One region of the Crenobacter cavernae genome, then DNA from elsewhere that is predicted to be linked to it. Evidence: riboswitches for the same ligand, from Rfam matches in the RefSeq annotation. Region 1 holds a riboswitch; the other holds the start of a gene.
What was found. A riboswitch is a leader RNA that binds a small molecule or an ion and turns the genes downstream of it on or off. The one in region 1 is predicted to bind glycine.
Positions count from the first base shown of each region.

Region 1 (11,380 bases):
ACGGGACCATCTTGGCGCCAAGCTCCACGTGCAGGTCGTAGAGCGGGGTGTGGTTCAGCGGTGCGTTCATTGTTTGTCCTTTAGCATTCGATCACGTTGACGGCGAGGCCGCCGCGCGAGGTTTCCTTGTACTTGGTCTTCATGTCGGCGCCGGTGTCGCGCATGGTGCGGATCACCTTGTCGAGCGAGATGAAGTGGCTGCCGTCGCCCTTCAAGGCCATGCGCGCGGCGTTCACGGCTTTTACCGACGCCATCGCGTTGCGCTCGATGCACGGCACCTGGACGAGTCCCCCTACCGGGTCGCAGGTCAGGCCGAGGTTGTGTTCCATGCCGATCTCGGCAGCGTTCTCTGCCTGGCGAACGCTGCCGCCGAGCACCTCGGCCAGCGCGCCGGCCGCCATCGAGCACGCGACGCCGACCTCGCCCTGGCAGCCGACCTCGGCGCCCGAGATCGACGCGTTCTCCTTGTACAGGATGCCGATCGCGGCGGCGGTAAGCAGGAAGCGCACCACGCCATCGTCGTTGGCGGTCGGGACGAAGCGGGTGTAGTAGTGCAGCACCGCCGGGATGATGCCGGCCGCGCCGTTGGTCGGCGCGGTGACGACGCGGCCGCCGGTGGCGTTCTCCTCGTTGACCGCGAGCGCGTAGAAGCTGATCCAGTCGAGGATGGTCAGCGGGTCGCGCAGCGCGGCTTCGGGCTGGCTGGATAACTTTCTATACAGCTCGGCCGCCCGGCGCTTGACCTTCAGGCCGCCCGGCATGATGCCCTCGCGCTCGGAACCACGGCGCACGCAGGCCTGCATCACGTCCCAGATCGCGAGCAGCCCGGCGCGGATCTCGGCTTCGGTGCGCCACACCTTCTCGTTTTCGAGCATCAGCTGGCTGATCGACAGCCCGTGCTGCTCGCACTGTTCGAGCAGCGCCTTGCCCGACTTGAACGGGTAGGGCAGAGAAGTCGAATCGGGCACGATGCGGTCGGCGCCGGCCGCCTCCTCGTTGACGACGAAACCGCCGCCTACCGAGTAGTAGACCTTGCTCGCCAACTCCTCGCCGTCCGCGTCGAGCGCGGTGAAGCGCATGCCGTTAGGGTGAAAGGGCAGCGTCTCGCGGCGGTAGAGGATCAGGTGTTCCTTTTCCCTGAACACGATGCGATGTCTGCCGAGCAGCTTCATCTCGCCGGCCGCGCGGATCGCCGCGACTCTTGGTTCGACGCTGTCGGTGTCTACCGTGTCCGGCTCCTCGCCCTCCAGCCCCAAGAGCACCGCGACGTCGGAGCCGTGGCCGCGCCCGGTCGCGCCGAGCGAGCCGAACAGCTCGGACTTCACCGCGGCCGTTTTCTCGAGCAGGCCGTGCTCGGCCAACCCTCGCGCGAAGCGCGCGGCGGCGCGCATCGGCCCGACGGTATGCGAGCTCGACGGCCCGATCCCGATCTTGAACAAATCAAATACGCTGATGGCCATGATGCGCGCCTCCTTACGTTTACTTGCCGTACACTGGGAAGGCCGCGCACAGCTCGGCGACCTGGCGGCGCACCCGCGCGATGACTTCCGGATTTTCTATATCGGCGAGGATGTCGCAGATCCAGCCGGCGATCGCGCGCACTTCCGGTTCCTTGAAGCCGCGCGTGGTCGCCGCCGGCGTGCCGATGCGGATGCCGCTCGTCACGAACGGCGATTGCGGGTCGTCAGGCACCGCGTTCTTGTTGACGGTGATGTGCGCGGCGCCGAGCGCGGCGTCGGCCGCCTTGCCGGTAAGCCCCTGGCGGATCAGCGACAGCAGGAACAGGTGGTTGTCGGTGCCGCCCGACACGATGTCATAACCGCGCTCGAGAAATACCGCCGCCATCGCGCGCGCGTTGGCGATCACCTGCTGCTGGTACGCCTTGAACCCGGGCTGCAGCGCCTCCTGGAACGCGACGGCCTTGGCGGCGATCACGTGCATCAGCGGGCCGCCCTGGATGCCTGGGAAGACGATAGAGTTCAGCTTCTTCTCGATCTCGGGGTTGGACTTCGCGAGGATCAGGCCGCCGCGCGGGCCGCGCAGCGTCTTGTGCGTGGTGGTGGTCACCACGTCGGCGAACGGCAGCGGGTTAGGGTAGAGGCCCGCGGCGACGAGGCCGGCGACGTGCGCCATGTCGACGAGCAGGTAGGCGCCGACCTTGTCGGCGATCGCGCGGAAGCGCGCCCAGTCGATCACACGCGAATAGGCCGAGAAGCCGGCGACGATCAGCTTCGGCTGGTGTTCGAGCGCGAGTTTTTCGACCTCTTCGTAGTCGATCAGGCCGGCCTTGTCGATGCCGTACTGGACCGCTTTATAAATCTTGCCCGAGAAGTTGACCGACGCGCCGTGGGTCAGGTGGCCGCCGTGCGCGAGGCTCATGCCGAGCACCACGTCGTGCGGCTGGATCAGCGCCATGTAGACGGCGGCGTTGGCCTGGCTTCCGGAATGAGGCTGCACGTTCGCGTAGTCGGCGCCGAACAGTTGCTTGGCGCGGTCTATAGCGAGCTGCTCTACCACGTCTACATGTTCGCAGCCGCCGTAGTAGCGCTTGCTCGGGTAGCCCTCGGCGTACTTGTTGGTCAGCACCGAACCCTGCGCCTGGATCACGCGCGGGCTCGCGTAGTTTTCCGACGCGATCAGCTCGATGTGGTCTTCCTGGCGCAGGCGTTCGCCTTCCATCGCCTGCCACAGCGCGTCGTCGAAACCGGCGATCTGCATGTCTTTATTGAACATTCTTCTCTCCTTTGTGGGGATGCGGCCCGGGCTCGGCCAACCTTGGGGATGGTAAAAGGTTGGCCGAGCCTGGCGCGTTTTCAGTCTTCGTAGGCCGACAGCGGCGGGCAGCTGCAGACAAGATTCCTGTCGCCGTAGACGTTGTCGACGCGGCCTACCGGCGGCCAGTACTTGGTGCCGTGGTCGCGCTCGAGCCCGCGCGGGAACACCGCCTGCTCTCTCGAATAGGAATGGCCCCACTCGCCTACCAGCGCGGCCGCGGTATGCGGCGCGTGTTTCAGCGGGTTGTCGTCTCTATCGAGCGCTCCCTGTTCGATCGCGCGGATCTCGTCGCGGATCGTCACCATCGCCTCGATGAAGCGGTCGATCTCGACCTTCGATTCCGACTCGGTCGGTTCGATCATCAGGGTGCCGGCGACCGGGAACGACATCGTCGGCGCGTGGAAGCCGAAGTCGATCAGCCGCTTGGCAACATCCTCGCCGGAGATGCCGGTCGCGTCCTTGATTGGCCTGAGGTCGACGATGCACTCGTGCGCGACGCGGCCGTTAGGCCCGCTATAGAGGATCGGGTAGTGCGGCGCGAGCTTGGCGGCGATGTAGTTGGCGTTGAGGATCGCCGTCTCGGTCGCGCGCTTGAGCCCTTGAGCGCCCATCAGCGTGATATAGGTCCAGGTGATCGGCAGGATGCTCGCGCTGCCGAACGGCGCGGCCGACACCGCGCCGCCGCCGGACAACTCGCCGGCCTTGTGGCCGGGCAGGAACGGCGCCAAATGCGACTTCACGCCGATCGGGCCGACGCCCGGGCCGCCGCCGCCGTGCGGGATGCAGAAGGTCTTGTGCAGGTTCAGGTGCGACACGTCGCCGCCGAACTGGCCGGGTTGGGCGAGGCCCACCAGCGCGTTCATGTTGGCGCCGTCGATGTAGACCTGGCCGCCGTGCGCGTGGACCACGTCGCACACCTCGCGCACGCGCTCCTCGAACACGCCGTGCGTCGACGGGTAGGTGATCATGATCGCGGCGAGCCTGTCGCTGTGCTGCTCGGCCTTGGCCTTGAGGTCTTCGACGTCGACGTTACCGGCGTCGTCGCAAGCGACGACGACCACCTTCATGTTCACCATCTGCGCGGAAGCCGGGTTGGTGCCGTGCGCCGACGACGGGATCAGGCAGACGTCGCGCTGCGACTCGCCGCGGCTGGCGTGGTAGGCGCGGATCGCGAGCAGGCCGGCGTATTCGCCCTGCGAACCGGCGTTAGGCTGCAGCGACACCGCGTCGTAGCCGGTCACCGCGCACAGCATCGCCTCGAGTTCACGCGTCAGTTCGCGATAGCCGGCGGTCTGCTCGAGCGGCGCGAACGGGTGCAGCCTGCCGAACTCGGGCCAGGTCACCGGGATCATCTCGGTCGTCGCGTTCAGCTTCATCGTGCACGAACCGAGCGGGATCATCGTCCTATCGAGCGCGAGGTCCTTGTCTGCGAGACGGCGCAGGTAGCGCAGCATCTCGGTTTCCGAGCGGTAGAGATGGAACACCGGGTGGGTCAGGAAGTCGCCGCTGCGCGCGAGTTGCGCGGGAATCGCGTCGGACACGCTCGCCTCGACCTCGGCAAACGACGGCGTCGTATTGCCCATCGCGAAGATCGACCACAGCGCCTGCACGTCGTCGGCGGTGGTCGTCTCGTCAAAAGAGACGCCGACGCGGGTGCCGTCGACCTGGCGCAGGTTGATAGAGTGCGCACGCGCGAGCGAGTGCAGCACCGCGGTGTGCTTGCCGGTGTCGACGGTGACGGTGTCGAAGAAGGATTCGGTCGGCACGCTGAAGCCGAGGCGGCGCAGGCCCTCGGCCAAGGTCGCGGTCAGCCGGTGCACGCGGCGCGCGATCGTCTTCAGCCCTTCCGGCCCGTGGTAGGCGGCGTAGAGGCCGGCGATGATCGCGAGCAAGGCCTGCGCCGTGCAGATGTTGCTGGTCGCCTTTTCGCGGCGGATGTGCTGCTCGCGCGTCTGCATCGCCAGGCGCAGTGCTTGTCTTCCATGGCTGTCGACCGATACGCCGACGAGGCGACCCGGCATCGTGCGCTTGAACTCGTCGCGCGTCGCGAAGTAACCGGCGTGCGGGCCGCCGAAGCCTATCGGCACGCCGAAGCGTTGCGTGGTGCCGACCGCGACGTCGGCGCCGAATTCGCCCGGCGGGGTCAACAGCGTCAGCGCCAGCAGGTCGGCGGCGACGACGACCAGCGCGCCGTTGGCGTGCGCGGTCTCGGTGACGGAGCGGTAGTCGATCAGGTCGCCGTGCGAGCCCGGATACTGGAGCAGCACGCCGAAGGCTTCGAAGCCGGCGAGGTCGCGGCGCGGGTCGCCGACGACGACCTCGATGCCCAGCGGTTCGGCGCGGGTGCGGATGACTTCTATGGTCTGCGGGTGACAGTCGCGCGCGACGAAGAACACCTTGCTCTTCGACTTGGACAGGCGCTGGCAGAAGGTCATCGCCTCGGCCGCGGCGGTCGCCTCGTCGAGCATCGACGCGTTGGCGATCTGAAGGCCGGTCAGGTCGGTGACCATGGTCTGGAAGTTCAGCAGCGCCTCGAGCCGGCCCTGCGAGATCTCCGGCTGGTACGGCGTGTACGCGGTGTACCACGCCGGGTTTTCGAACACGTTGCGCAGGATCACCGGCGGCGTGTGGGTATCGTAGTAGCCCATGCCGATGAAGGACTTGAACACCTTGTTGCGCCCGGCGATCTTGGCCAGGCGCGTCAGCGCCTCGGCTTCGGTGCAGCCTTCCGGCAGGTCGAGCGGCTTGGCGAGGCGGATGCTTGCTGGCACGACCTGGTTCATCAGTTCGTCGACCGACGCGACGTCAAGCTCGGCCAACATCGCTTCTTTTTCGCTTGTATCGGGGCCGATGTGGCGGCGCTGGAACAGTTCGCGCTCGGTCAGTGCGGCGTAGGGTTGCTGGCTCATGGCGGTCTCCCGGGATCAGGCGAGGTCGCCGACCAGTTGCTGGTAGGCGGTTTCGGTCAGGAGACCGGCAAGCTCCTCTGCGTCGTCGAGCTTGACCTTGAAGAACCAGCCGTCAGAAAGCGGTGCGTCGTTGACGAGAGACGGCTCGCCTTCGAGCGCGGCGTTCACCTCGACGATGGTGCCGGCGACCGGGATCTTGATCTCGCCGGCGGCCTTCACCGATTCGATCGTCGCCGCCTCGTCGCCGGCGGCGAAACGCTCGCCGACCTTCGGCAGCTGCACGAATACGATGTCGCCGAGCTGTTCCTGCGCGAAGCCGGTGATGCCGACGGTCGCGGTGCCGTCAGCCTCGCTGCGCAGCCATTCGTGGGATTCGGTGAATTTGATGTCGCTCATGTCTCTCTCCTGACGGGTGAAGTGCGGATGAATCCGACGTCACGGTCAAGAAGACGGAGCGGGCGAATGCGGGGAAGGGCATCCGGAACGCGGGCGCGCACTTGACTTGACGTCGGTTGGCGCCCCCTCTGTCCGTTTGCCTGAGAGATTACGGTGACGGGGTGAGACCCATCGCCTTCCTTCGGCGAGGCGACCGGGCCTGGCGTGTCCACGATGGACGGCCTCGGTGCCTTCTCTCCAGAGAGCTCGTCGACGCGGCAGTCCTTTTGCCTGAGAGTTTCTGGGGCGATACCCCTTCGGCGCCGCCATTCAAGGCGATCTCTCCCGCTGCGTCACATAAGCTGATTGGCAATTTAATTAATCGGTTTTTGAATGTCAACCGGCCAAGTCGTAAAAAATCGGGGCCCGAAAGAAATATAAAAATCGCGCAGAGGGTAAATGATTAAGGGTTTTACCGGGGACGGAAACGCCCGTCAGGCGGGGATTTCGGCGGGGTGTGAAAAAAGGGCGACATAATGATTCGGCGAAAAGACAAGGGGGAACCCGCGTGTTTGAAAACGGCTATTGCGGTGCAATAACGGTGATGACGAGAAAATATTCAGTCGCGGCGTGGGAAACTGGATTTTGAAACGCTTGTTTTTGCTGCGAAGCACAAAATAAAGACGGTGCCGGCGCCGATTGACGCGAACGCACGTCGCTTCCTAGAGTGCGATCAGCCTAGCGAACGCAGCGGGAGAGATCGCCTTGAATGGCGGCGCCGAAGGGGTATCGCCCCAGAAACTCTCAGGCAAAAGGACCGTTGCGTTGATGGGCACTCTGGAGAGTAGGCCGCGGGACGTCGTCGCACAACCCGTAGGCCTCGCCGAAGGAAAGGCGCCGACGAGAGTCGGCGCCGTCAATCTCTCAGGCAAACGGACAGAGGGGGCATGCGCATCGGCCAGGGCCTGCCGTCGACCGACTGCAGGAACCCGGCCGGTCTCGGCCGCCGTCCGGCGGCGTCTCGCCCCCGTCTGAGGAGTCTTGCCATGAACACGTCACGCTAGCGCACTCCATCAGGTCGCGCCGGCCCACAAGGCCACCCGACCTTTCATCCGGCCCGCTCATCCGGCGGTCCGGTCCGTGCATCTTCTGGAGAAAGCCCCCGACAGCGTCCCCGACAGAGGGCTGCCCCGGGGTGGGAGAAATCATGCAGCAAACACCGCAACAAGAAACCTTACACCGCGGCCTCGAAGAGAGGCACATCAACCTGATGGCGCTCGGCGCCGCGATCGGCGTCGGCCTGTTCCTCGGCTCGGCCAAGGCGATCAAGCTCGCCGGCCCGGCGATCATGATCTCGTACGCGCTCGGCGGCTTCGCCATCTTCCTGATCATGCGCGCGCTCGGCGAGATGGCGATCCATAACCCGGTCGCCGGCTCGTTCAGCCGCTACGCTAAGGACTATATTGGCCCGCTGACCGGCTATCTGACCGGCTGGACCTACTGGTTCATGTGGATCGTCACCTGCATGGCCGAGATCACCGCGGTCGGCGTCTATATGGGGATGTGGTACCCGGACGTGCCGCCGTGGATCTGGGCGCTGTCGGCGCTGGTGATCATGGGCTCGGTCAACTTCATCGCGGTCAAGGCCTACGGTGAGTTCGAGTTCTGGTTCGCGCTGATCAAGATCGTCACCATCGTGCTGATGATCGTGTCGGGCGGCGGGATGATCTTCTTCGGACTCGCCAACGACGGGCAAGCGCTGGGCATCGCCAACCTGTTCAGCCACGGCGGCTTCATGCCCAAGGGCTTCGAAGGCGTGCTGATGGCGCTGCCGATGGTGATGTTCGCCTATCTGGGCGTAGAGATGATCGGCCTGACCGCCGGCGAAGCGAAGAACCCGAAGAAAACGCTCGCGCGCGCGGTCGACTCGGTATTCTGGCGGATTTTGATTTTCTATATCGGCGCGCTGTTCGTGATCCTGTCGATCTATCCGTGGAACGAGATCGGCGCCAAGGGCAGCCCGTTCGTGATGACCTTCGAGAAGATGGGCATCCCGGCCGCCGCCGGCCTGATCAACTTCGTCGTGCTGACCGCGGCGCTGTCGTCGTGCAACAGCGGCATCTTCAGCACCGGCCGCATGCTGTTCAATCTGTCCGAACAGTCTCAGGCGCATCCGCTGTTCGCGAAGCTCGGCAAAAACGGCGTGCCGAACGCCGCGGTGCTGGTGTCGTGCGTGCTGCTCTTGATCGGCGTCGCGCTCAACTACGTCGCGCCGGAAGAGGTGTTCACCTGGTTCACCGCCATCGCGACCTTCGGCGCGATCTGGACCTGGGCGGTCATCCTGTTGGCGCAGATGAACTTCCGCAAGACGCTGAGCGCCGCCGAGCTGGCCGAGCTGCCGAGCAAGATGCCTCTCTTCCCGTACGGCTCGTATATCGCGCTGGCCTTCCTCGCGCTTGTGATCGGCGTGATGACCTACTTCCCGGACACCCGCGTCGCGCTGATCGTCGGCCCGGGCTGGCTCGTACTGCTGATCGCGGTCTACTACGGCACGGGCATGCACCGCAAGACGGCCGAGCCGCGCCTGCAGACCGAGAGCCGCTGAGTCGCTCCCATCTTCACACATGCAACACGCAGCCCCGCCGTTCAGGCGGGGCTTTTTCGTGGCCGGGCGTTCGAGCCTCGACGTTGGCCGAGGCCGCGCCGGCGCCATTGGGGTCGGGGCCGGACGCAAAAAAGCCGGGCTTGCGCCCGGCCATCTCGCGGCCTCAGGCCGCGACCTTGCGCCGGGGCGAGTGGCTGCGCTGCTGCGTCTCCCAGTTCGCGGCCAGGCCGACCGGCGCGTCGGACGGCAGCAGCGGCGGCCTGCCGCGCACCAGGTCGGCGGCGCGCTCGGCCAACATGATGGTCGGCGCGTTCAGGTTGCCGTTCGGCTCGGTCGGGAACACCGACGAGTCGATCACGCGCAGCCCGGCTATGCCGCGTACGCGCAGTTCCGAATCGACCACCGCCATGTCGTCCTCGCCCATGCGGCACGAGCCGCACGGGTGCATGGTGCTTTCCATGTTGGCGCGCACGAAGGCGTCGATCTCGTCGTCGGTCTGAACCTGAGGCCCCGGCGCCAGCTCGACGCCGCGGTAGCGGTCCATCGCCGGCTGGCCGATGATCTCGCGCGTCAGCCGCACACAGCGGCGGAAGCCCTCGCGATCCTCCTCGCTCTCTAGATAGTTGAAGCGGATCTCGGGATGGACGTAGGGGTCGGCCGACAGCGCGCGCACGTGGCCGCGGCTCTTGGGCTTGTTCGGCCCGGTCAGCACCATGAAGCCGTGGCCCTTGAACGGCTTGTCGCCATCGTAGCGCATCGCCGCGGGCAGGAAGTGGAACTGGATGTCCGGCCAGCGCAGGCCGACCTCAGAGCGGATGAAGCCGCCCGCCTCGAAGTGGTTGCTGGCGCCCAGGCCGTCCTTGAACAGCAGCCAGCGCAGGCCGATCATCATCTTGCCGAACAGCCCCATCTTGCCGTTCAGCGTGACCGGCTCCTTGCATTCGTACTGGATGTAGATTTCCGAGTGGTCCTGCAGGTTCTCGCCGACGCCGGGCAGGTCGTGCTTGACGGCGATGCCGGCCTTCTTGAGCACCTCGGCCGGGCCGATGCCCGAGCGCTGCAACAGGTGCGGCGAGCCGATCGGGCCGGACGACACCAGCACCTCGCGCCGGCAGCGCACGGTATGGGTGACGCCGCCCTGGTCGTAGACGACGCCGACCGCGCGCTTGCCTTCCAGGATGATCTGCCGCGTCATCGCGTGGGTGACGACGGTCAGGTTCGGCCGCCGCATCGCCGGGCGCAGATAGGCGTTGGCGGTGGACCAGCGCACGCCGTTCTTGACCGTCATGTGCATCGCACCGAAGCCTTCCTGCATGTGGCCGTTGCAGTCCTCGGTCTTGATGTAGCCGGCCTCTGCGCCGGCTTCCACCCAGGCGCCATACAACGGGTTCTGCATATTGTTGCCGTTGTTGGTGCTCAGGGGGCCGTCGGCGCCGCGGTAGTCGTCGCCGCCGAACTTGTAGCTCTCGGCGCGCTTGAAATACGGCAGGCAGTTGCGGTAGCCCCAGCCCTTCGCGCCCAGTTCTTCCCACTCGTCGAAGTCGTAGGCGTGGCCGCGGATGTAGACCAGGCCGTTGATCGACGAGGAGCCGCCGAGCACCTTGCCGCGCGGGCAGTGCAGGCGCCGGTTGTCGAGGTGCGGCTCGGGGGTGGTTTCGTAGCGCCAGTTGAACTTCTTGGTGTTCATCGGCAGCGAGAACGCGCTCGGCATCTGGATGATGACGCTCTTGTCGCTGCCGCCGAATTCCAGCACCAGCACCGAGACGTTCGCGTCCTCGGTCAGGCGGTTGGCCAGCACGCAGCCGGCGGAACCGGCGCCGACGATGATGTAGTCGAATTCGTTTGCCATGATTCTTCTCTCCGTGGATGGCGCGGCCCGGGGCCGCTTACCAGCCTTCTCCCGTGGTGTATTGGGGGGTGGTCTTTTCGATGTGGCGGATGAGCTCTTCTTCCTTCTTGAGGTCGAGCGTCAGGCACAAGAGGTAGTAGGCGAGGCCCGAGACGACCAGGCCGACCAGCCAGGCCAGGTCGACGCTGCCGATCATCCGCGCCAGCGGGCCGACGTAGACTTCCTTGGGGCCGTTGAAGATGGTGAAGAACGGGATCATCGTGACAAAGCCGATCAGGTAGGCGAGCAGGCCGCGGCAGCCCCAGTGGCCGTAGAGGTTGTCGTGCGGCAGGAAGAAGTGCGGGATGGCGTAGCGGCCCTTGCGCACGAAGAAGTAGTCGGTCAGGTTGACGGCGGTCCACGGCACCAGGAAGTACAGCATCACCACCAGGTAGATGTTCAGCACCGACAGGCCCGAACCGGAGGTGTAGATGCTCATCGCCACGCCCAGCTGCAGGAAGACCACGAACAGGATGGCCCAGACGCGCACCTTGGGCGTCGGCTTGACCTTGCGGAACGAGTCCACGCCGGTGATCGCCGTCAGCTTGGCGCTGTAGATGTTCATCGCGATGACCGGCAGGAAGGCGATGATGGTGACGGCCACGACCACCGTGCCCAGTTGCGGTGCGACGCTGGCGCCTACGCTGTGGAGCGCGACCAGCACGTCGGTGGCGTGCAGGTGTTCGCCCAGCCAGCCGCCGACGGCGATCATCCACGCGCCGGACAGCGAGGCGCCGAGGAAGACGGCCGCGATCAGCTTGCCGCTCGAGGTGTTCTTCGGCAGATAGCGCGAGTAGTCCGACACGTAGGGCGCGTAGGCGATGTTGT
Region 1 is NZ_CP031337.1:1,771,028-1,782,407, forward strand. Features, by position in the region: gene gcvT (glycine cleavage system aminomethyltransferase GcvT) at 1-70, opposite strand, end outside; gene DWG20_RS08590 (L-serine ammonia-lyase) at 81-1,460, opposite strand; gene glyA (serine hydroxymethyltransferase) at 1,480-2,733, opposite strand; gene gcvP (aminomethyl-transferring glycine dehydrogenase) at 2,814-5,684, opposite strand; gene gcvH (glycine cleavage system protein GcvH) at 5,700-6,080, opposite strand; glycine riboswitch at 6,329-6,417, opposite strand; glycine riboswitch at 6,801-6,889, shown strand; gene DWG20_RS08610 (amino acid permease) at 7,267-8,664, shown strand; gene betA (choline dehydrogenase) at 8,828-10,513, opposite strand; gene DWG20_RS08620 (purine-cytosine permease family protein) at 10,551-11,380, opposite strand, start outside.

Region 2 (11,380 bases), 200 kb from region 1:
GCGCGACGCGCTCGACATGGTCGCGCTCGCCGACTACGGCGGCCGCAAGCCCGGCCAGCTCTCGGGCGGCCAGCGCCAGCGCGTCGCGCTGGCGCGCGCGCTCGTGAACCGGCCACGCGTGCTGCTGCTCGACGAGCCTCTCGGTGCGCTCGACTTGAAGCTGCGTGAGCAGATGCAGGTCGAATTGAAACGCCTGCAGAAAAAGCTAGCCATCACCTTCGTCTTCGTCACCCACGACCAGGGCGAGGCGCTGTCGATGTCCGACCGCGTCGCGGTGTTCGCCGACGGACGACTCGAACAGGTCGACACGCCGCAGGCGCTGTACGCTCGCCCGGCGTCGCGCTTCGTCGCCGACTTCGTCGGCACCAGCAACGTGATCGACCCCACGTTGGCCGAGCGCCTCGCCGGCCGCGCGCAGGCGTTCTCGATCCGCCCGGAACGGGTGACGCTGGCGCACGCGCTGTCGGACGGCGAAGGACAGATCCTCGTCGCCGGCACGCTGATCGACGTTCAGTTCCTCGGCGCGCAGCAGCGTTTCGAGGTCGAGGTCGAAGACGGCACGCGGCTGACCGCGCTGCTGCCCGCCGACGATGGCCCGGCTCGCGCCGAACCGGGCGAGGCGGTCACGCTGTCGTGGCCCGCGTCGGCGATCCACTGGCTGGAACGTTAGCGATGGCGACACTACAGACAAGCTCGGCCAACCCTCAAAGCGCGGCGCGGCGCGTCTCCACGCTGCTCTACCGGCACGACACGTTGCTTCTCCTCTTGCTGCTCGCGCCGCCGCTCGCGTGGTTCGGCATCGTCTACCTCGGTTCGCTCGCGACCTTACTGATCCAGAGCGTCTACACCTTCGACGACTTCACGATGGCGGTGACGCGCGACGTCACCTTCGCCAACTACCGCCATCTCGTCGATGCGGCCAACCTCGACATCGTACTGAGAACGCTCGCGATGGCGGCGGCGGTGACGATCGCTTCCGCCTTCATCGCCTTTCCGATCGCCTACTACATGGCGCGCTACGCGCGCGGCGCCGAGAAGGCCTTCTTCTATATCGCGGTGATGCTGCCGATGTGGGCGAGCTATCTCGTCAAGGTCTACGCGTGGACGGTGGTGCTCGCCAAGGGCGGCATCGCGTGGTGGTTCGTCGAACGGCTTGGGCTCGCCGGTTTTGTAGAGGCTTTGCTGACGCTGCCCTACGTCGGCGGCAGCACGCTTGCCACGTCGCACTCCGGCCGCTTCCTGGTGTTCACCTATATCTGGCTGCCGTTCATGATCCTGCCTATCCAGGCGGCGCTCGAACGCGTACCGGCCAGCCTGATCGCCGCGTCGGCCGACCTCGGCGCGACGCCGCTGCAGACCTTCCGCCTCGTGATCCTGCCGATGGCCTTTCCCGGCGTCGTCGCCGGCTCGATCTTCACCTTCTCGCTGACGCTAGGCGACTACATCATCCCGCAGATCATCGGTCCGTCCGGCCTCTTCATCGGCACCATGGTCTATACGATGCAGGGCACGGTCGGCAACATTCCGCTCGCCGCCGCGTTCACCGTCGTGCCCATCGTGCTGATCGCGGTGTATCTGGCGATCGCGCGCCGGCTGGGAGCCTTCGATGCGCTCTGACAGCGACCGCGCACCGTGGACCTTGCGGATCGCCGCCTACGCCGGGCTCGCCTTCCTGCACTTTCCTATCGTCGTGATCCTGCTCTACGCATTCAACACCGAACGGAGCGCGTTCTCTTTCCCCTTGCAGGGCTTCACGCTCGCCTGGTTCGCCGAGGCCGCCGCGCGCGACGACGTGTTCGACGCGCTGGCGCTGTCGGCGCGCGTCGCGGCGGTCGCGACCCTCGTCGCGCTCCTGCTCGGCAGCATGGCGGCCGGCGCCTTGTACCGGAAATCCTTCCCCGGCAAGGACTCGATCACGCTGCTCTTGATCCTGCCGATCGCGCTGCCCGGCATCATCACCGGCATCGCGCTGTTGTCGGCGTTCAGGTTGGCCGAGGTCAACCCCAACTTCTGGACCATCGTCACCGGCCACGCGACCTTCTGCGTCGTCATCGTCTACAACAACGTGATCGCGCGCTTAAGGCGTCTGCCGCATTCGCAGCTCGAGGCGTCGATGGACCTCGGCGCCGACGGCTGGCAGACGCTGCTTCTGGTCGTGCTGCCCAACCTCGCGACCGCGCTCTTGGCCGGCGGCATGCTCGCATTCGCGCTGTCCTTCGACGAGATCATCGTCACCACCTTCACCGCCGGCCACGAGAAGACGCTGCCGATCTGGCTGTTGAACCAGCTCGGCCGGCCGCGCGACGTGCCGGTCACCAACGTCGTCGCGCTGATGGTGATGCTCATGACCGCCCTGCCCATCCTCGCCGCGTGGCGCCTGACGCGCGAGACCGGCGACGAGAAATAGCCGCCCCCACGGAGAGAACCATGAAACTGCCGAACGCGATGTTGATCGATGGCCACCTCGTCGCCGGCGACGGCGACGCCTACCCGGTGCTCGACCCGGCGACCGGCGCGACCTTGGCCGAGCTCAACGAAGCGAGCGCCGCGCAGCTGTCCGCCGCGGTCGCCGCCGCCGACGCCGCGTTCGACGCCTGGCGCGCGACGCCGCCGAAGGACCGCGCCGCGCGGCTGTTGCAGCTGGCCGACCGCATCGAGGCCAACGGCGAAAGGTTGGCCGAGCTCGAGGCGAAGAACTGCGGCAAGCCGTACGCGGCGGCGCTGGCCGACGAGATCCCCGCCATCGCCGACGTGTTCCGCTACTTCGCCGGCGCCTGCCGCTGCCTGCCCGGTTCGGCCGCCGGTGAATACCTCGCCGGCCACACCAGCCTGATCCGCCGCGACGCGATCGGCGTCGTCGCGGCTATCGCGCCGTGGAACTACCCCTTGATGATGGCCGCGTGGAAGCTCGCGCCGGCGCTCGCCGCCGGCAACACCGTCGTGATCAAGCCGTCGGAAATCACGCCATTGACGACGCTGCTGCTTGGCGAATGGTTGGCCGAGCTCTTTCCCAGGGGCGTGGTCAACGTCGTCGTCGGGCGCGGCGAGAGCGTCGGCCAACCCTTGATCAACGACGTGCGCGTGCGGATGCTCTCGATCACCGGCAGCCCGGCGACCGGGCGCAAGGTGATCGAGGCGGCGGTCGCGACGATGAAGCGCACCCACCTGGAACTCGGCGGCAAGGCACCGGTGATCGTCTACGACGACGCCGACCTTGCGGCCGTGATCGAGGCCATCCGCGCCTTCGGCTACTACAATGCCGGCCAGGACTGCACCGCCGCCTGCCGCGTGTACGCGCACAGCAAGATCTACGACCGTTTCGTCGCCGACCTCGCGTCGGCGGTATCGAAGATCAAGGTCGGCGCGCAGCACGACGAGGACGTCGAGATGGGGCCGCTGGTCAGCGACGAACATCGCGCGCGCGTCGCCGGCTTCGTCGAACGCGCCGTCGCGCAGCCGCATATCGAGGCGGTCGCCGGCGGCGCGCCGCTGTCCGGCCCCGGCTTCTTCTTTGCGCCGACGGTGCTCGCCGGCGCGCACCAGCACGACGAGGTCGTAAGGCGCGAGGTGTTCGGCCCGGTGGTCAGCGTGACGCGATTCGGCGACGAAGACGATGTCGTCGCGTGGGCCAACGACTCGGACTACGGCCTCGCGTCCAGCGTGTGGACCTCCGACATCGGCCGCGCGATGGATGCCGCCGCGCGGCTACAGTACGGCTGCACCTGGGTCAACACGCACTTCATGCTGGTGTCCGAGATGCCGCACGGCGGCCTCAAGCAGTCGGGCTACGGCAAGGACCTGTCTCTGTACGGGCTCGAGGACTACACCGTCGCGCGCCACGTGATGATCAAGCACGGTTGACGCTTTCATCGCCAAGGCCGGCTCGGCCAACGTCGAGAGACAAAAAAACGGCGCCCCGCGGGGCGCCGTCTGCTTGGCAAGCTCGGACTAGGCTTACACGTAAGCGTCGGTGCCCGGGCAGCTGCACACGAGGTTGCGGTCGCCGTACACGTCGTCGATGCGGTTCACCGACGGCCAGAACTTGTTGTCGAACACGTAGGGCAGCGGGAACAAAGCTTCGTCGCGGCTGTACGGGCGGTCCCAATCGCCGGCGATATCGGCCTTGCTGTGCGGCGCGTTCCTCAGCGGGTTGTTGTCCGCCGGCCACACGCCGTCCTGCACCTTACGCACCTCTTCGCGGATCGCGATCATCGCGGCGATGAAGCGGTCGAGCTCCATCTTCGATTCGGACTCGGTCGGCTCGATCATCAAGGTGCCTGCGACCGGGAAGCTCATCGTCGGCGCGTGGAAGCCGTAGTCCATCAGGCGCTTGGCGATGTCGACCTCGGTGACGCCGGACTCCGCCTTCAGCGGCCTGAGGTCGATGATGCACTCGTGCGCGACGCGGCCGTTCTTGCCCGTATAGAGCACCGGGTAGTGGTCCGACAGCTTCTTGGTGACGTAGTTGGCGTTGAGCAAGGCCGCTTCGGTCGCCTCCTTCATGCCGTCGGCACCCATCATCGCGATGTACATGTATGAGATCGGCAGGATGGACGCCGAGCCGAACGGTGCGGCCGACACCGCGCCCTGGCCGGGCTGCGAGCCCGGCACGTCGAACACGACGTGGTTGGCCATGAACGGCGCCAAATGGGATTTGAGCCCGATCGGGCCCATGCCCGGGCCGCCGCCGCCGTGCGGGATGCAGAAGGTCTTGTGCAGGTTCATGTGGCTGACGTCGGCGCCGATGTCGGCCGGACGGGTCAGGCCGACCTGCGCGTTCAGGTTCGCGCCGTCCATGTAGACCTGGCCGCCGTGGCCGTGCACCAGTTCGCAGATCTCGCGCACCGCTTCCTCGAACACGCCGTGCGTCGACGGGTAGGTCAGCATCAGCGCGGCCAGATCGTCGGCGTGCGCCTCGGTCTTTTCCTTCAGGTCCTCGACGTCGATGTTGCCGTTCTCGTCGCAGTCGACGACGACCACCTTCATGCCCATCATCTGCGCGGTCGCCGGGTTGGTGCCGTGCGCCGAGCGCGGAATCAGGCAGATGTCGCGCTGACCCTGGCCGCGCGCGGCGTGGTAGCGGCGGATCGCCATCAGACCGGCGTACTCGCCCTGCGCGCCCGAGTTCGGCTGCATCGAGATCGCGTCGAAGCCGGTGATCGCCTTCAGTTGCTCGGCCAGGCCTTCGATCATCTCGAGGTAACCGGCAACCTGGTCGCGCGGCGCGAACGGGTGGATCTCGGAGAATTCCGGCCAGGTGATCGGGATCATCTCGGAGGTGGCGTTCAGCTTCATCGTGCAGCTGCCGAGCGAGATCATCGAGTGGTTCAGCGCGAGGTCCTTGTTCTCGAGCTGTTTCAGATACCGCAGCATCTCGTGCTCGCTGTGGTGCGTGTTGAACACCGAGTGCGTCAGGTAGGCGGTCTCGCGGCGCAGCGACGCGGGGATCGCGTCCTGCGTCTCGGCGTCGAGCGCGTCGACGTTGGCCGAGCGGCCGGTGAAGAGCTCGATGAGGCGGGAAAGGTCTTCGACGCTGGCGGCCTCGTGGAAGGCGACGCCGAGCACGCTGCCGTCGACGCGGCGCAGGTTGTAGCCGGCCGCGAGCGCGTCGGCGTACACCTTGTCGGCCTTGGCGCCGAGCTTGACCTGCACGGTGTCGAAGAAGCGCGTCGCCACCAGCTTGAAGCCGGCGGCCTGCACCGCGTGCGCGAAGATCGCGGCGAGGCGGTGGATGCGCGTCGCGATGCGCTTGATGCCTTCCTGGCCGTGGTAGACGGTGTAGAAGCCGGCGATGTTGGCCAGCAGAACCTGCGAGGTACAGATGTTGGAGTTGGCCTTCTCGCGGCGGATGTGCTGTTCGCGCGTCTGCAGCGCCATGCGCAGCGCCGGCTTGCCGCGGGTGTCGACCGACACGCCGATGATGCGGCCCGGCGCGGCGCGTTTCATGTCGTCGCGGAAGGCGAAGTAGGCGGCGTGCGGGCCGCCGAAGCCCATCGGCACGCCGAAGCGCTGCGTGTTGCCGACGGCGACGTCGGCGCCCAGCTCGCCGGGCGACTTCACCAGCGCCAGCGCCATCAGGTCGGCAGCGACGACGGCGATGCCGCCCTTCGCCTTCACCGCCCCGATGTGCGGGGTCAGGTCGATCAGCTCGCCGGTTTCGCCCGGGTACTGGAACAGCGCGCCGAAGTAGTCGCCGTTGCCGGCTTCTTCCGGGTGGCCCTGCACGAGTTCGTAGCCGAAGTATTCGGCGCGGGTCTTGAGCACGTCGAGCGTCTGCGGCAGCACGCGCTCATCGACGAAGAAGACATTGCCCTTCACCTTGGACACGCGGCGCGCGAGCGCCATGCCCTCGGCGGCGGCGGTCGCCTCGTCGAGCAGCGACGCGTTCGCCAGCTCCAGCCCGGTGAAGTCGGTCACCATCTGCTGGTAGTTCAAGAGCGCCTCGAGGCGGCCCTGCGCGATCTCGGCCTGGTACGGCGTGTACGCGGTGTACCAGCCCGGGTTCTCGAGCACGTTGCGCAGGATGACGGTCGGCGTCAGCGTCGGGTAGTAGCCGAGGCCGATGAACGACTTGTTGACGGTGTTCTTGCTCGCGACGGCCTTGAGGCTCGCGAGCGCCTCGGCTTCCGGCACGGCGTCCGGCAGCGCGAGCTTCTTGCCGAAGCGGATGTCGGCGGGGACGGTCTGGTCGATCAGTTCGGCCATCGACGCGACGTTAAGCTCGGCCAACATCGCGCGGGTGTCGGCGGCGTCGATGCCGATGTGGCGGGAGACGAATTCGTTGCGGTTGAACAGTTGGGTGAGCGACATGATTCTTCTACCGTTTTTCGCGGGACAAAAAAGCCCTGCACATGGCAGGGCTGATACGGCTGACTTAGGCGCCGACTTCTTGCGCGTACGCGTCGGCGGTCATCAGACCGTCGAGGTCGGCGGCGTCGCTCGGCTTGACCTTGAAGAACCAGGCTTCACCGTACGGGTCGCTGTTGGCCAGCTCCGGGTTGGCCTCGAGCGCGGCATTCACTTCGACGATTTCGCCGGCGATCGGCGCATACACGTCGGACGCGGCCTTCACCGACTCGACGACGCCGGCCTGTTCGCCTTCGGCGTAGGTCCTGCCGGCCTGCGGCAGTTCGACGAACACCACGTCGCCCAGCAGTTCCTGGGCGTGGTCGGTGATGCCTACGGTCACGGTGCCGTCGGCTTCCAGGCGCAGCCACTCGTGGCTGGCTACGTATTTGAGGTCGGCCGGGATTTGGCTCATGAGTTGTTCTCCTGTCGATTCAATTCGGTGTCCCACGCGGGGGCGGCAGTCGCCCAGCATGGGCTATTTTATTCGAATACGCGTTTGCCGTTGCGCACGAAGGGCAGTTTCACCACGCGCGCGCCGACGAGCTGGCCGCGGATGTCGACCTGTGCGGCGTCGGCCGTGGCGGCCGGCACGCGGGCGATCGCGACCGAGAATTTCAGCGTCGGCGAGAAGGTGCCGCTGGTGATCACGCCGTCGCCCGCTTCGGTTGCGACCTTCATGCCTTCGCGCAGCACGCCCTTGCCCTCGAGCACCAGGCCGACCTGCTTCATCGCGATGCCGGCGGCCTTCTCTGCTTCGAGCGCCTTGCGGCCGATGAAGTCGCGCTCTTCGGGCGCCCACGCGACGGTCCAGCCCATGCCGGCTTGCAGCGGGCTGACGGTCTCGTCCATATCGTGGCCGTAGAGGTTCATGCCGGCCTCCAGGCGCAGCGTGTCGCGTGCGCCAAGTCCGCACGGCACGACGCCGGCCTCGGCCAACCTTTTAAAGAAGGCCGGTGCGTCTGCGGCCGGCAGCATGACTTCGAGGCCGTCTTCACCGGTATAGCCGGTGCGCGCGACGAACCAGTCGCCGAACGGCAGCGCCGAAAACGGCTTGAGCGCGGTCACCGCGTCGGCCCAGTCGGGCGGCAGCACCGACAGCGCCTTGGAAATGGCATTCGGGCCCTGCACCGCGATCATCGCGAGTTCGTCGCGCACGGTGAGCACGACGTCGCGGCCTTCGGATTGCTGCTGCATCCACGCGAGGTCCTTGTCGCGGGTGGCGGCGTTGACCACCATGCGGAAGCCCCAGGCGGTGCGGTAGGTGATCAGGTCGTCGATGACGCCGCCCTGCTCGTTGAGCATGGCCGAATAGAGCGCCTTGTTGGCTTCCCTGAGGCGGGCGACGTCGTTAGCCAAGAGATGACGCAGCCAGGGTTCGGCGTCGGAGCCTGTGATGTCGAGCACGACCATGTGCGAGACGTCGAACATCCCCGCGTCGGCGCGCACCGCTTCGTGCTCTTTCAGCTGCGAGCCGTAGTGGATGGGCATGTCCCAGCCGGCGAAATCGACCATCTTGGCGGAAAATTCGCGGTGGGTGGCGTTGAGGGGAGTGCGTTGGATGGCGACGGTCATGGGTGTCCTCGAGGTGTTCAAAACCTGAAAAACACACCCCTCTGTCCCGTCACCTGAGATTTTCCGGACCGTTTATAACGGTGCCGTTAGCCCCTTCGGTGGGCGCTCGAAGCGCCGCTCTCCAGAGTTGATGGGCAAGCGACGCCTGCCCGACACATGCAGTCCTTTTGCCTGAGCGATTGCGGGTGCGCTTGCGCCTTCGGCGGCAGCGGGAGTCTGGGGAAGACCGCTGCTCTCTCCTGCATGATGCTGCGATTATCGACGGCGGCCGCGACGCTTGGCAAGGCTGGAAAACCAGCGGCGAGCCTTTCCAAGGGTAAGCCCTAGAGGGGGAACCTTAAGTCCCGACCTTGGCCAAGGCTTCGGACCTTCAGGCAACGGTCACCGGCCCGGCGCCGACGCGCGCCAGGTCCCAGTTCGCGCGCGCCCAGTCCCAGAGCTCGGCCAACGTTGCGCAGCCGGCGGGCGGCGCGTGCTTGAGGCGGGCGAGCGCCTGGCGCAATTCGGCGGCGGCGTGGTCCGCGGTTATCGCCGGCGCGAGCGTCTGCTTCGAGAGCTTCTCGCCGGCGGCGTTGACCATCACCGGCAGGTGGCAGTAGGCGGGCGTAGGCACATCGAGTGTGCGCTGCAGCACGATCTGGCGCGGCGTCGACACCAGCAAATCGGCGCCGCGCACCACGTGGGTGACGCCCTGCAACGCATCGTCGACGACGACCGCAAGCTGGTAGGCCCAGAAACCGTCGGCGCGCAGCAGCACGAAGTCGCCGACGTCGCTCGCGACGTCCTGGCGGATCTCGCCCTGCAAGGCATCCGTGAAAGCGACCTCGCCGCAGGGCACCCTCAGCCGCCAGGCGCGCGCCTTGCCGCCCGCCGGCAGGCCGGGCCGGCAGGTGCCGGCATAGACGAAACCCTCGACACCTCGCCGGGCGATTTCGGCCAGCTGCTTGCGCGTGCAGGCGCAAGGGTAGGCGCTGCCCGCGGCAATGAGCGCATCGAGCGCATCGCGGTAGTAATGATGACGGCGGCTCTGGTATTCAACTTCGCCGTCCCACTCGAAACCGAACGCCTCCAGCGTATGCAGGATGGACGCTGCCGCGCCGGGCGTCTCGCGCGGCGGGTCGAGATCCTCCATCCTGAGCAGCCACTCGCCGCCGCGCCCGCGCGCCTCGAGGTAGCTGCCGACGGCGGTGGTCAGCGATCCGGCGTGCAACAGCCCGGTCGGGCTGGGGGCGAAACGGCCGCGGTAGCGATGGGCGGGACAAGATGCCTTGTCTAGACTGAAGAACATACGAGAGAAGCTTGGCTAGAATGCCGAGCAGTGGCGTCGATCATTCTGAAAGTAAAGAGGACAGAAGCAATGGCCTACGTTGTAACCGAAGCCTGCATCAAGTGCAAATACACCGATTGCGTCGAGGTCTGCCCGGTGGACTGCTTCTATGAGGGGCCGAACTTCCTGGTGATCCACCCGGACGAGTGCATCGACTGCACGCTGTGCGTCGCCGAATGCCCGGCCGAGGCGATTTTCGCCGAGGAAGACGTGCCGGCCGACCAACAGGCGTTCATCGCGCTGAACGCCGACCTCGCCAAGATCTGGCCGGTGATCGTGACGCGGAAAGACCCGCTGCCCGATCACGAAGACTGGATCTCGGTGAAAGACAAGCTGCAATACCTGGAAAAGGATGCTTGATTCGTTCCGGCGGTCACCATCGGTGATCGCGCTTCGCGCGAGGACATAGGGCCGACGCCGGCCGGCGCTGCGCGGCGTCCCGCCGCCTAAGCCGCCACTCGCGGCCCCGACCGCGGAATCTCGCCCCGGAGGCCTCTTCCCAGCCGGGGCTAGACGACGAACAGCTCCACTTCCCCTCCCGCGTCTCCGCCGCCGAGCGTACGGTGATAGCGCACCTCTTCGGCCACCACGCCGGGCAGCTTGTCCGGCAGGATGCGCTTGACCATCACCTTGCCGTTGCTCGAGAAGAAGTAGACCTTGCGCGCGCTGTCGCCCAAGAGATCCTCGGCGACAACGGGGATCTGCTCGCGCGCGAGATAGTCGCACACGAAACGGGCGTTGAGTTCGCCGACGTTCAACTTGTCCATCCCTTCGAGCACCGCACCGGCGCCGAACACCTTGGCCTCGATCCGCTGCCGCTCGGCGCCGAGCTTGAGCATGTCGTTGATCAGCAACGCCATCGCGTGCACGCCGAAGCGCGCCAACATCAGTGCATTGCCTTCGCGTCCCGAGGTGTCGGGCAGCATGAAGTGGTTCATGCCTGACACGCCGGACACCGGGTCGCGCAGGCACGCCGCGACGCAGGAACCGAGCACCGTCACCAACAGCACGCCGGGACGCGTCGCCAGATACTCCCCGGGCAGAAGCTTGACCGCCTGGCGCTGGAAGTGACGTTCGAAATAGGGGTGGCCAGCCGAAAGCGCGCTCATTGCAAGCCCCTTCAAGTGCCGCGCGAAACGCGCAGGCAATCGACCAGGCGCGGCGCGATGCGCTCGAGCGGCAGGATCTCGTCGACACCGCCGGCGGCGACCGCTTCCTTCGGCATGCCGTACACCACGCAACTTGCCTCGTCCTGCGCAAGGTTGTATGCGCCGGCCTCCTTCAGGCAGCGCATGCCCTGCGCGCCGTCGCGTCCCATGCCGGTCAGGATCACGCCGAGTACGCGCCCCGGCGGCAGCTCGGCTGCCGAGCGGAACAGCACGTCGACCGCGGGCCGATGGCGGTTGACCGGCTCGGTCCGCTCGAGCGCGGTGACGAGGCCCGACGCGAGCTTTTTGACGCGCAGGTGCGAATGCCCCGGCGCGATGTAGACGGTGCCGCCACGCAGCGGCTCGCCGTCCTCGGCCTCCTTGACGGCAAGCGTACAGGCGCCGTCGAGCCGCTGCGCGAAGCTGTGGGTAAAGCCTTCGGGCATGTGCTGGACGACCAGGATCGGCGGCATACCGGCCGGCA
Region 2 is NZ_CP031337.1:1,968,593-1,979,972, reverse strand. Features, by position in the region: gene DWG20_RS09630 (ABC transporter ATP-binding protein) at 1-670, shown strand, start outside; gene DWG20_RS09625 (ABC transporter permease) at 673-1,617, shown strand; gene DWG20_RS09620 (ABC transporter permease) at 1,607-2,407, shown strand; gene DWG20_RS09615 (gamma-aminobutyraldehyde dehydrogenase) at 2,428-3,861, shown strand; gene gcvP (aminomethyl-transferring glycine dehydrogenase) at 3,955-6,810, opposite strand; gene gcvH (glycine cleavage system protein GcvH) at 6,875-7,261, opposite strand; gene gcvT (glycine cleavage system aminomethyltransferase GcvT) at 7,330-8,421, opposite strand; glycine riboswitch at 8,453-8,556, opposite strand; glycine riboswitch at 8,571-8,673, opposite strand; gene gluQRS (tRNA glutamyl-Q(34) synthetase GluQRS) at 8,792-9,709, opposite strand; gene fdxA (ferredoxin FdxA) at 9,779-10,108, shown strand; gene cheD (chemoreceptor glutamine deamidase CheD) at 10,258-10,857, opposite strand; gene DWG20_RS09580 (protein-glutamate methylesterase/protein-glutamine glutaminase) at 10,869-11,380, opposite strand, start outside.
Region 2: linked by a shared signal. The riboswitch ahead of gcvT (glycine cleavage system aminomethyltransferase GcvT) and the one ahead of gcvH (glycine cleavage system protein GcvH) in region 1 are both predicted to bind glycine.